Regions from separate parts of the Aliiroseovarius conchicola genome, predicted to be linked through region 1. Evidence: riboswitches for the same ligand, from Rfam matches in the RefSeq annotation. Region 1 holds a riboswitch; the other holds the start of a gene.
The links. Region 1 has a riboswitch for glycine ahead of V6N04_RS12740 (D-amino acid dehydrogenase). Riboswitches for the same ligand answer to the same signal wherever they lie in the genome.
Positions count from the first base shown of each region.

Region 2: linked by a shared signal. The riboswitch ahead of gcvT (glycine cleavage system aminomethyltransferase GcvT) and the one ahead of V6N04_RS12740 (D-amino acid dehydrogenase) in region 1 are both predicted to bind glycine.

Region 1 covers NZ_JBGEHL010000007.1:61,470-67,736, forward strand. The annotation lists gene V6N04_RS12730 (alcohol dehydrogenase family protein) at 1-448, shown strand, start outside; gene V6N04_RS12735 (DUF6151 family protein) at 727-1,272, opposite strand; glycine riboswitch at 1,570-1,655, shown strand; glycine riboswitch at 1,656-1,758, shown strand; gene V6N04_RS12740 (D-amino acid dehydrogenase) at 1,790-3,043, shown strand; gene bhcB (beta-hydroxyaspartate dehydratase BhcB) at 3,043-3,990, shown strand; gene bhcC (3-hydroxy-D-aspartate aldolase BhcC) at 4,025-5,188, shown strand; gene bhcD (iminosuccinate reductase BhcD) at 5,250-6,215, shown strand; gene V6N04_RS12760 (helix-turn-helix domain-containing protein) at 6,225-6,267, opposite strand, start outside.
Region 2 covers NZ_JBGEHL010000001.1:364,616-370,882, reverse strand. The annotation lists gene gcvP (aminomethyl-transferring glycine dehydrogenase) at 1-315, opposite strand, end outside; gene gcvH (glycine cleavage system protein GcvH) at 406-765, opposite strand; gene gcvT (glycine cleavage system aminomethyltransferase GcvT) at 793-1,917, opposite strand; glycine riboswitch at 2,070-2,158, opposite strand; gene V6N04_RS01815 (gamma-glutamylcyclotransferase family protein) at 2,230-2,796, shown strand; gene V6N04_RS01810 (MATE family efflux transporter) at 2,767-4,185, opposite strand; gene V6N04_RS01805 (M90 family metallopeptidase) at 4,370-5,179, shown strand; gene fdhF (formate dehydrogenase subunit alpha) at 5,226-6,267, opposite strand, start outside.

The sequences.
Region 1 (6,267 bases):
ACGTGGAGCAAAGGTGATTGCAATCACCAGCCCCGCCAAGATGGACACTTTGATCGATCTTGGTGCGGAACGGACATTGCCTCGTGACGCCGATCTGGTCACCGAATTAGGAGTAGGTAACATCGACGTTGTGGTGGATTTGGTGGCAGGGTCCAGTTGGTCGTCGCTGCTGGATGTTCTGCGTCCTGGTGGCCGCTATACCGTGGCCGGAGCGATAGGTGGTCCTATGGTCGAATTGGATGTTCGTACACTCTACCTCAAAGACCTCAGCCTATTTGGCTGTACAGTTTTGGAGCCAGAGGTTTTTGGCAACCTCATAGGGCACATCGAACGATCCGAAATCAAACCACTGGTCGCGGAGGTCTTCGCGCTGAGGGACATAACCGCTGCGCAAATGGCCTTCGGTGACAAGGGTTACACCGGTAAAATCGTTCTGGAGGTGGACTGAAAGAAGCAGACATTCAGTTGGCAATGATCAATTGCTGCTTTGTCCCGCACATCGGGCCTAAAAAGCTGAAATGCTGCGCTGGCGACGAATGACCGCTCTGGTGAAGCTGTGCCGTATCGTCACGCCTGAGGTCAGTGACCGGAATGGGCCGAAGTACGACGTATCATCAGCGTTGATAGCAGATGATGGGGGACAGAAAATAACGACAATGGAATGCAACTGAACCAGGTAGTTCTAGTTGACCGATATGCCGGCACCTCGACGATAGGCATAAGCAATCAATCCGGCAGCGAAACATGCGTGGCGATCGGCTTACCGACATCATCGAAAAGCGGGTTTCGTCGCCAGCCACCGGACAGCCGTGACCTGAGGGAGCGCACGGCAAATTTCCTTAAGAGGCGGCCCTGTCCATATTTTGTATCTGGTACGCAGCCCTTGGCGAATTTCCGGAACACGCGTATCTCAATCGGTGGCAACGTATCTTGCTTGGAAAGGTATGCAGTCTGGAGCGTCAGAAACGGAATGGCGCGTGTCGGCAACGTGTTCGCGAGCGGAGTGTGACAGCATGTCGTGAACCATCGAGCTGGTCCTTTGTCTGTCATCTTCGTCCACACGACCTTATCCGCACCTTTCGCGAACTGCGCGGCCTCTGGCGCGACCTGATAAAGATCACAGCCGCCGCATTCATCAAGGATATCTCTGGCGCCAAGACGCGTGGCGAAGCCGCGGCAGCTATCGCAATAGCAAACGACGCGGGTGCCGCCTTCGGGCGCAACAGTGAGCGCGACTTGGCCGCATTTGCATGTCCATGTGGTGGTACTCATGCGTGAGAGGATGACAGCCGGGGCGGTCAGAAGGAAGGGGATTTCTGCCTATTGGTCCGGCTTTCGACGATGCGGCATGGGTCTGCCGGCATCCCGACGCTGAAGCTAACAAAAAAAGGTGTCATGCACGAATGGCCGCAATGCCAATGCTGCAAGTTGGGGCACGGCTCATCGTTCGACTGTAGGCAGTCCTCGCGCGTTCGATCCACAATGTCTACACATTACACTTTCTCGGGATGCTTAGGGTGACATAGAAATCAATAGAAACGTGTTTACAATCCGGGAAAAGTTTCCTATAAGGGATTCGCGGGAGAGCTGCATTCTGTAGCGCCGAAGGAGCAACCGCCCCGGAAACTCTCAGGCTTCAGGACCGCGCAAGAAACTAGAACTCTGGAAAGTGAGGTCATTGGACCTCCGCCCAAGGTGTAAGCACTGCTTCATTCTGAAGTCGTGTGAAACTCTCAGGCCAATGACAGAGGGGGCACTTATATTCGCGGCTAACGCGAGGAGAGGTGCCATGAAAGACAACGCCAAAGTCGCCGTCATCGGGGCCGGTATCACCGGTATCACGACCGCCTATCAGCTTGCCCGAAAGGGCGCGGATGTTACTGTTTTCGAGGCGAACCCTTATCCGGCTATGGAAACCAGTTATGCTAATGGTGGGCAATTATCGGCGTCCAATGCGGAAGTCTGGAACAGTATCCCAACCATGATTAAGGGCGTTCAGTGGATGTTTTCATCTGGCGCGCCCCTACTGATGAACCCCAAGCCGTCGTGGCACAAATATTCTTGGCTGGCGGAATTCGTCGGTGCCATCCCGAACTACGAAGCCAACACTCTTCAGACCGTGAAGTGGGCGATAGATGCACGAAAGCAGCTATTGGAGATGGCGGGGGCGGAGAGTATCGATTTTGATCATGAAGAAACCGGTATCCTGCATTTCTACGAGACAAAAAAGCAGTTCGAAGTTGCGGAAAAAGTTACTGCGCTTTTGAAGAAGGGAGGTCTGGAACGCCGCCCTGTAACAGTAGAAGAGATCAGCAAGATCGAACCCACCCTCAAAGGCGACGTCTATGGAGGGTTCTTTACGGAAAGTGATTTCACCGGCGACATTCATAAATTTACCAGCGCCCTTGCAACTGCTTGCATAAAGCGCGGGGTGGACATGCGCCTGTCGACTGTTGTGGAAAAGCTGCGCAGTGACCATGGAAAAATTGAATTATTTAGTCGGATCGATGACAAGAACGTCAGTTCCTCTCCTGGTCAGCACAAAGAGGTATTTGACCAAGTTGTTGTTTGCGCTGGTGTGCATTCTCGCAAGTTTGCAGCCATGTTGGGGGATCGACTGAATGTGTATCCGGTCAAAGGCTACTCTATAACCGTGAATCTTGAAGACGAGGCTAATCAAGCGGCAGCCCCGATGACCAGTCTGCTGGATGACAATGCCAAGCTTGTTACCAGCCGCCTTGGCAAGCGCCGCTTCCGGGTTGCCGGGACAGCAGAGTTCAATGGTTACAGCAAAGACATCGTCTGGAAGCGCATCGACCCTATGTTGAAATGGTGTCACCGACATTTCCCGGACATGAGCACAGAGAGCTTTGTGTCGTGGGCAGGCTTGCGTCCAATGATGCCAAACATGCTGCCCCGAGTGGGCAAAGGGAACCGACCGGGCGTTTTCTATAACACCGGGCATGGGCATTTGGGCTGGACCTTGTCGGGGGCGACTTCGGACATCGTATCAGAATTGGTAATCACTGAAGGGGCAGCATAATGAACATTCCAAGCTATCAAGACATGTTGCAGGCGCACGAGCGCATTCAGCCTCATATTCGTAGAACGCCAATCCGAAGATCAAATTACCTGAATGAGCTATCCGGCGCTGATCTGTTCTTCAAATGTGAGAACTTTCAAGAGCCCGGCGCGTTCAAGGTGCGCGGAGCCTGCAATGCAGTGTTCGGGCTAACAGATGCGCAGGCAGAGAAAGGCGTAGCGACCCATTCTTCGGGCAATCACGCGTCGTGTTTATCTTATGCCGCCATGCTGCGCGGAATTCCATGTAATGTGGTTATGCCTCACACGGCACCGCAGGCCAAAAAAGACACGGTTCGTCGCTATGGCGGTTTGGTCACGGAATGTGAGCCCTCGACTACGTCGCGGGAAGAAACCTTTGCCAAGGTCCAGGCAAAAACGGGAGGTGACTTTGTTCACCCTTATAACGACCCGCGTGTAATTGCTGGACAAGGGACATGTGCAAAGGAGCTGGTTGAGCAGGCGGGCGACCTTGATATTGTTGTGGCACCGATTGGGGGTGGCGGCATGATCTCGGGCACCTGCCTAACGCTATCGACCCTGGCGCCCGAAACGCAGATTATTGCGGCAGAACCCGAGCAAGCCGATGATGCCTATCGAAGCTTCAAAGCTGGTTACATCATTGCCGATGATGCCCCCAAGACAATTGCCGACGGGCTGTTGGTTCCGCTTAAAGACCTAACCTGGCATTTCGTATCAAACCACGTCACCGATATTCTGACTGTTTCAGAGCAAGAGATTATCGATGCGATGAAGCTTATCTGGAAGCACCTGCGCGTGGTGATGGAGCCTTCAAGTGCGGTGCCGTTTGCTTCCATCCTAAAGAATAAGGACCGCTTCGCTGGCAAACGCGTCGGCATCATCCTGACCGGCGGTAACGTCGATCTAGACAAACTGCCCTGGCTTTGACCCCAACAAATTAAATCATAAACGGAGACCCGCAATGAACAAACCTCTGAACCTCAATGACTTTGACGTAGGCTATGACATTCCTGCTAAGCCCGGAATGGATGAGGCCGACATCCAGACGCCATGCCTTATTCTTGATCTTGATGCACTTGAGCGGAACATTAAAAAGATGGGCGATTACGCAAAAGCCAACGGCATGCGCCACCGAGCTCATGGCAAGATGCACAAATCTGTCGATGTTCTGAAGCTGCAACAGGATTTGGGTGCTGCGGTGGGCGTTTGCTGCCAGAAGGTATCCGAAGCCGAGGTATTTGTCCGAGGCGGTATCAAAGACGTGATGGTGTCCAATCAGGTGACCGTGCCGGCCAAGATTGAGCGTTTGGCCAAACTGCCGAAATTCGGCGCACGCATCTTAGTTTGTGTGGATGACCCGGAAAATGTGAAGGCCCTGTCGGACGCGGCTGTTCGCAACGGCACGCAAATTGAAGCACTGGTCGAAATCGACTGCGGTGCGGGGCGCTGTGGAGTGAACACTACCCAAGATGTCGTCAATATCGCGAAATTAATCGATGCTGCAGATGGCCTGAAATTCGCTGGTATCCAAGCCTATCAGGGCGCGATGCAGCACATGGATCTTTATTCTGATCGCAAGGAAAAACTCGACATTGCCATAGCACAGGTTGCAGATGCCGTTCAGGGCCTGAAAAGCAATGGCTTGGAATGCGATATCGTTGGCGGCGGCGGTACCGGGTCATACTACTTTGAAAGCACGTCAAACGTTTACAACGAACTCCAATGCGGCTCCTACGCGTTCATGGACGCCGATTATGGCCGGATTCTGGACGAGAACGGTAAGCGGATTGATGACGGTGAATGGGAAAATGCACTGTTCCTGCTAACCACCGTGATGAGCCATTCCAAAGCTGACAAGGCCATAGTGGATGCGGGTCTGAAGGCGCAATCCGTCGATTCAGGTCTGCCGTTTGTGTATGGCCGTGACGATGTGGAATACCTGAAATGCTCTGATGAACATGGCATTGTAGGTGATCCAAACGGTGTGTTGAAAGTGAATGACAAACTGAAATTGGTCCCGGGTCACTGCGATCCAACTTGTAATGTCCACGATTGGTACGTTGGTGTTCGCAACGGTAAAGTCGAAACCGTGTGGCCTGTGTCTGCCCGCGGAAAAGCTTACTGATCCCACCAAAGTCGGGCGCAGTTTCGCGCCCGGCCGCAATCCAAATTATCGGAGTGATCGAATGATTATCGTACCTGAAGCGAAAATTGGGAATCTGATTGGCCGCGATGAGTCCTACAAGGCCGTAGAGCAAGTCTTTGCTGCTATGGCCTCTGGCGATGCCTACAACTTTCCAGTCATCCGCGAGGCTATTGGCCATGAAGACGCGCTTTATGGGTTCAAAGGCGGCTTCGATAAGGTCGGACAGTCTTTGGGTCTGAAAGCAGGTGGTTATTGGCCCCACAATTTTGAGAAACGCGACATGATCAATCACCAGTCTACCGTCTTCCTGTTCGACCCGGACACCGGAAAGGCGCGGGCCATGGTGGGTGGTAATTTGCTGACGGCTTTACGAACAGCTGCCGCATCTTCTGTGTCGATCAATCATTTGGCGCGCAAGGATGCCAAAGTTATTGGCATGGTTGGAGCGGGTCATCAGGCGACGTTCCAACTGCGCGCAGCTCTTGAACAGCGCAGCTTTGAAAAGGTGATTGGTTGGAATCTGCACCCGGAGATGTTGCCAAACCTAGCAAAAGTTGCCGAAGAAGCGGGCCTGCCTTTCGAGGCAGTCGAACTGTCAGGGCTGCGTGATGCCGATGTAATCGTTACGATTACGTCGTCATTTGAACCGTCTTTGATGTCCGAACATGTTTCTGACGGCACCCATGTTGCATGTATGGGCACCGATACAATCGGCAAACAAGAAGTGGAAGCCGCTTTGATTACCCGCGCGACGGTGTTTACCGACGAAGTCGCGCAAGCTGTTACTTTGGGTGAAAGCCAGCATGCGATTTCTCAGGGGGTTAAAAACCAATCTGACATTCATCAAATCGGCGCAGTCATCAACGGCACCCATAGCGGTCGGACTTCAGACGACGAACTTACCCTATTTGATGGCACGGGTGTTGGTTTGCAGGATTTGGCAGTCGCGTCCGCCGTCGTTGATCTCGCGGTTGCAGCTGGTGTCGCAATAGAAGTGGATTTCTAGAGCGCCTGTTTAGCGTTCTAGCGACACCCACAGGACAACGGCATCTTCTTCG
Region 2 (6,267 bases), on a different contig from region 1:
ATTCTCCAGAATGTTACGCTGGATCGCAGGCGGCGTAACCGTCCCGTGATAGCCTTGCCCCAACAGCGAGCGCATGACTTTGTTCTTCACAGCCACATAGCGCATTTTGTGCAGCGCTTCGCGTTCAGACAGGGCAGGCCCCCAATCCAAAGCTTCTTTCTGACGAATGCTGTCAGGGACGGTCTGACTGATCAGGTCGTCCAAATCCTTGACGCCAACGGCTTCGAACATCTCGTCCATTTCTTTGGGCGAGGGGCCGATATGGCGACGATTGGCGAAATCATAGGGTTTGTAACCGGTGGGCGTGAACGACATGGCGGTTCTCCGTTCGGGGTCAGGGCATGTTGGGTGGGCAGGGGCCATCAAAGCCCCCGCGCAATTCAGAAATCGGGAATAGTCCCGAACTTAGCCGATAAAATCTTTGTATCCGGCTTCGTCCATGTAGTCGTCCAATGGGCTGGTGTCGGACGCCTTGATCTTGAAGAACCAGGCTTCGCCCTCGGCATCTTCGTTGACCTTTGTCGGCTCATTCACGATGGCCTCGTTCACTTCGACGACTTCGCCGTCCAGTGGGCTAAGGATGTCTGATGCCGCTTTAACGCTTTCGATTACGACAATCTCGTCATCTTTCGAGACGGTGTCACCCACCTCGGGCAGCTCAACAAAAACAACGTCGCCCAATTGCTCGGCGGCGTGGGCTGTGATGCCCACGATGTAGTTGCCATCTTCTTCGCGCAGCCATTCGTGTTCTTCGGTGTACTTCATTTGGTGTCTCCTGCTGGTATTCTGGGGTCAACGTTTATAGGTGGCGGGGCGGAACGGCATGTCCGCGACCGTGACGGGCTGGCGCTTGCCGCGCACATCACCAAAAATCTTAGAGCCGGTATCGGCGTGGTCAATACTGACATAGCCCATAGACATCGGGCGCTCGATCGATGGGCCAAATGCGCCCGACGTAACTTGTCCGATCGGGGTGTCGGCATCCGCTGACGCATAAAGTTCCGTACCGGCCCGCATTGGCGCACGACCTTCGGGCAGAAGGCCCACGCGGCGGCGGCCTGCGCCGTTGTCAAACTCGGGCAGGATGCGGTCGGCACCGGGGAAGCCGCCTGCGCGGTCGCCTCCGGTTTTACGCACTTTCTGCACGGCCCATTCGAGCGCCGCTTCAACCGGTGTTGTGGTTGTGTCGATGTCGTTGCCATACAGGCAAAGGCCAGCCTCAAGCCGCAAACTGTCGCGTGCGCCTAGTCCGATCGGCTCTACGCTGTCGATTGCGATCAGGGCGCGGGCAAACGCCTCGGCGTTCGCTTCGGGGACCGAGACTTCGTAGCCATCTTCGCCGGTGTAGCCTGATCGCGAAATCCAAAGCTCTCCGAAATCGCTGTCGGTCACGGCAACGTCCATGAACTTCATATCTGCGGCCGAGGGCACGAGGCTGGACAATGCGGCCTCAGCGGCGGGACCTTGCAAGGCCAGCAGCGCGCGGTCGTCGATCACTTCGATCTCGCAATCGGTCAAATGCGCACGCATATGGGCGATGTCGGCGTCTTTGCAGGCGGCGTTTACCACAAGGAACAAATGGTCGCCGCGGTTGGCAATCATCAGATCGTCAAGAATGCCACCATCGTCATTGGTAAACAGACCATAGCGCTGGCGACCCTCGGCAAGGGCGACAACAGATTGGGGTACGATGCGTTCAAGCGACAAAGCGGGGTTGTCACCGCGCAGGATCACCTGACCCATGTGGCTGACGTCGAACAGGCCTGCGGCATCGCGGGTGTGCAGATGCTCTTTCATAACACCCAGCGGATATTGCACGGGCATCTCATAGCCAGCAAACGGCACCATCTTGGCGCCAAGCTCTACGTGAAGGTCATAAAGACCCGTCCGTTTCAGATCGTCTTGGGATGCACCCATGATCATTCCTCCATCTGTCGTCGGAATGCTATGGAAGCCATGCGCCCGACATCGTTCGAACGCTTACACGCCCAATGATGCCCCCTCTGTCCTGTGCGCCTGAGATCGTTATCCCTTCGGCGGGCACGTCAGTGCCTCTCTCCAGAGTCCTATGCGCCGCGTCGGTCCGTGGGCCTGAGAGTTTACCAGGGCGGTTGCTCCTTCGGCACCGGCTTTCGCCAGATTCTCCCGATGCGATGTCGCTAACCTAGCGTCCAAAATTGTTTGGGGCAAGAGGTTGAATACTTTTGTATGCGGTTGCAGTCTAACCCCATGCAAGACCCGTATTTTTTTGGTTATGGCTCGTTGGTGAACCGGCGGACACATGCGTATGAGAACGCCCAACCCGCGCGCGTCAACGGGTGGCGCCGCGCTTGGCGACGTTCACCTTCGCGCGACATTTGCTATCTGACTGCGGTGCCAGATCGAGACGATTATATTGAGGGCTTGATAGCGTCTGTTCCGGGTTCAGACTGGGTTGCGCTGGATGAACGCGAGCGCGCTTATGCCCGCGTACCGCTGGGGCGGGAGCTTCGTCATAACGCCGGCGACCTCGACGTCGCGATCTATGCGATTGCGCAAGGGGAGCATCATTCGCCAACAGATCAAAACCCGGTTCTTCTGAGTTATATCGACGTGGTTGTGCAGGGGTACCTGACCGAGTTTGGACTGGACGGCGCAGTTCATTTCTTCGAGACGACCGAGGGCTGGCATGCGCCAATTATTGATGACCGCGCCGCGCCCATCTATCCCCGCGCACAGGTCTTGACTGACGAGGAGTTAAGCGTCGTTGATGAAGGGCTCTCGCGACTATCTGCGGTAATTAAACAGCGAGATTAGGCGCGATTGGCGCTGGTAGGGTTGCTGTGTGGTATCGCATTGACCTTGCTCTGCCATGCGCAGCACCCTTGCCGATAGGATTAGGGCGATCCCCGCAAAAATCAAACCACCAACGGCTTGTCCAATCAGCACCCCGGGCGCGCCCCAATAGGTCGCGCCGAGCAGAACCAAGGGGATCGTTCCCAAGGTCTGGCGCCCCCAGTTCACCCATGTGGAATAGAAGGGGTGGCCGAGATTGTTGAAGCTTGCGTTGGTCACAAAGATCACTCCGTTGAAATACCAAGCCAGTGCCAATGGTCCACAGAACAGATACACCAGTTCGCGGGCGGGGCCTTCTGCATTGAAAAGGTTAGCGATGGGCGCGCGAGCTAAATACAGGATCAGGCTGATAGAGACGGTGACCACAAGGACGAAGATCATTCCGTCCCTGATCGTTCCTCGCACCCGATCTAATCGACCCGCGCCAAAGTTTTGGCCCACGATGGGCCCAATGGCACCAGACAGAGCGAAAATCACGGCAAACGAAACAGGAATCAAACGGCCGATGATCGCCATCCCGGCGACGGCGTCCTCTCCGAACTCCGCCATGGAACGGGTGACATAGGCTTGTCCAATAGGGGTTGCGAACTGAGTCAAGATCGCGGGTACGGCGATTGTCATAAGCGCGGGAAGATCCACGCGAATTTCGTCGCTTGAGGGACGGTCCAACCCGCCATGGTGTTTCATCACAGGATAGATCGAGGCGACCGCAATAGTGATGCGCGCGCAGACTGATGCGATGGCAGCCCCCGTTAGATCAAGGTCTAGGCCAAAGATCAGAATGGGATCAAGCACGGCGTTCACGACACCTCCCCAAATGGTGGCCATCATTGCCCTTCGGGGGTCGCGGTGCGCGCGTAGAATAGCGCCTCCGATCATTGCGACAATCAGGATTGGCAGGCTGGGCAGAATGATCCGAAGATATGTGGTGGCCAAATCGAGTGTCTCACCCGATGCCCCAACGAGTCCCAAGAGTTCGGGTACATAGATCCAGACAACTGCGGCAAAAATTACCCCGATGATCACGCCGTAAAAAAGTGCTGTTGCTGCTCGTCGTCGGGCCATATGGGCGTCGCCTTCACCCAGCGCGCGCGCAACCAGTGCGCCTGCTGCGATCGACATGCCAATCCCGAAGGACGAAGTGAAGAACAAGATCGCGCCAGCATAGCCGATCGCGGCTGCAAGTTCCTTGTGGCCCAGCATCGAAATGAAGATCATATCAACCAGGTCGACCAGAAAAATGGCCATTAGGCCCACCGACGCCGTCAGCGACATTACCGTGATGTGGCGCATCAAGCTGCCTTCTAGGAATGCTGCTTGGGCGGTGTCTGTACTGTCGCTACTTGTCATAATCTGTCCTTACACTGGTTCGATCAGACTGCCTGACGGAACAAAAGATCACCAGAGGCGATTTTGAACAGACATTGTGCATTTATGCATGGGTTAGCTGACATCAGCGCCGATGCACTGACAATCGCTAAAAAAGTACTTAACTAGGTCGGTATAGGATGTCTGGCCGAATTGAGGTGTGTGAATGATCTATTTTCTTAGCGTGTTGGTGTTGATTGCCGGAGTGTTCGGCTATCGATATTGGTCAAGAAAACAAACTCGTGCAGAGCTATTGTCCACACCGCTAAACGATCATCAACGCGCCGTTATTGGCGCGCAGGTCCCGCTGACAAACAGGCTTCCACGCGAGTTGCGTGACAAACTCGAGGGCAAAATTTCCCTGTTTTTGCATCAGATCGAATTTATCGGGTGTGATGGTTTGGAGGTGACCGAAGAGATGCGATTGTCGATTGCGACACAAGCCTGTCTGCTGGTTGCAAACACCGATACTTGGTACAAAAATCTCTATACGATCCTGATCTATCCTGGAGCTTTCAAGTCGCGCAGGCAGGTTCACGACGGCTATGTCGTGACCGAAGAGGAAACCGTGCGGTTGGGCGAAAGCTGGGCGCGCGGCCCTGTTGTTTTGTCTTGGGCGCATTCCCAACAAGGCGCCATAAATGATCGTGACGGCCATAACGTCGTGTTTCACGAATTTGCCCACCAGATCGACGACCTGTCGGGCCATACAGACGGCGTGCCAGTGCTTGGACCCGATCAGAGCTTCGCGGAATGGGCGCAGGTCTTTGTTGAAGGGTATGAGGCCCATCTGACCAATCTCAGAAATGGCCGCGACACGGTAATCGATCCGTACGGCGCAGAAGGTCACGAGGAATTTTTCGCCGTGGCGGTCGAGGTGTTCTTTGAACGGCCACAAGCGCTGTATCAGCAAGAGCCGGCGGTCTATGACGAATTGTCAAAGCTGTTCAGGTTAGACCCCAAAAGCTGGGTCTAACGGCGCGGCTGGTTCATCCAGTCGCGCCATTCCGAGTGCTTGGCGATTATTCAGCCGCCATCATCGCTTTTTCGACTTTCACAGCCGCGAACTTCATCTCGGCGATCTTGCCATAGGGATCGAGCGCCGGATTGGTCAGTGTGTTGGCCGCGGCCTCTACATAGGCAAAAGGCAGGAACACCATGTTTTCGGCCACGCCGTAATCCGCGCGCACCATGATTTCGATGGATCCACGCCGGGTGGTCAGACGCACCATGTCGCCAGCTTCGATCCCCATTTCCCGCAGGGTCTTGGGGTTGAGTGAACAGTTGGCCTCTGGCTCGATCGCATCCAGAACAGTGGCACGGCGGGTCATGGACCCAGTGTGCCAATGCTCCAACTGCCGCCCAGTGGTTAGCACCATGGGATATTCCGTATCCGGCAACTCGGCTGGTGGCAGGATTGCGGCGGGGGTAAAGCGCGCGCGTTTGTTTTCACGGGGGAAGCCATCACCGAACACCACGGCTTGACCGGGATCTTGCGGGCTGAGCGACGGGTAGGTCACGGCGTTTTGTTCAGACAAACGATCCCATGTGATGTTTGCCAGTGACGGCATCACCCGCTCCATCTCTGCATAAATTTGGCTGGGATGGTCATAGGTCCAGCCCATGCCCATCTGTTTGGCCAGTGCGGTGGTGATCCACCAATCCTCTTTTGCCTCACCCGGAGGTGCCACCGCAGGGCGACACATCTGCACCTGACGGTTGGTGTTTGACGTGGTGCCAGTCTTTTCGGCGAGTGCAGCGGCGGGTAGGACCACATCTGCATATCCGGCGGTTTCGGTCAGGAAGATGTCTTGGCTGACCAAGAATTCCATCCGCTTGAGGGCCTCGCGTACGTGAGTCACATCGGGATCGGACATGGCTGGATTTTCACCCAGAATATACATGCCTTTGATTTTGCGATCATAGACAGCGTCCATAATCTCGACCACGGTCAGGCCGGGATTAGGGTTCAAATCTTCGATGCCCCAGACTTCGCGATAGAGCGCCTGAACATCTTCGTCCTTCACGGACTTATAGTCGGGATAGAACATCGGGATCAGGCCA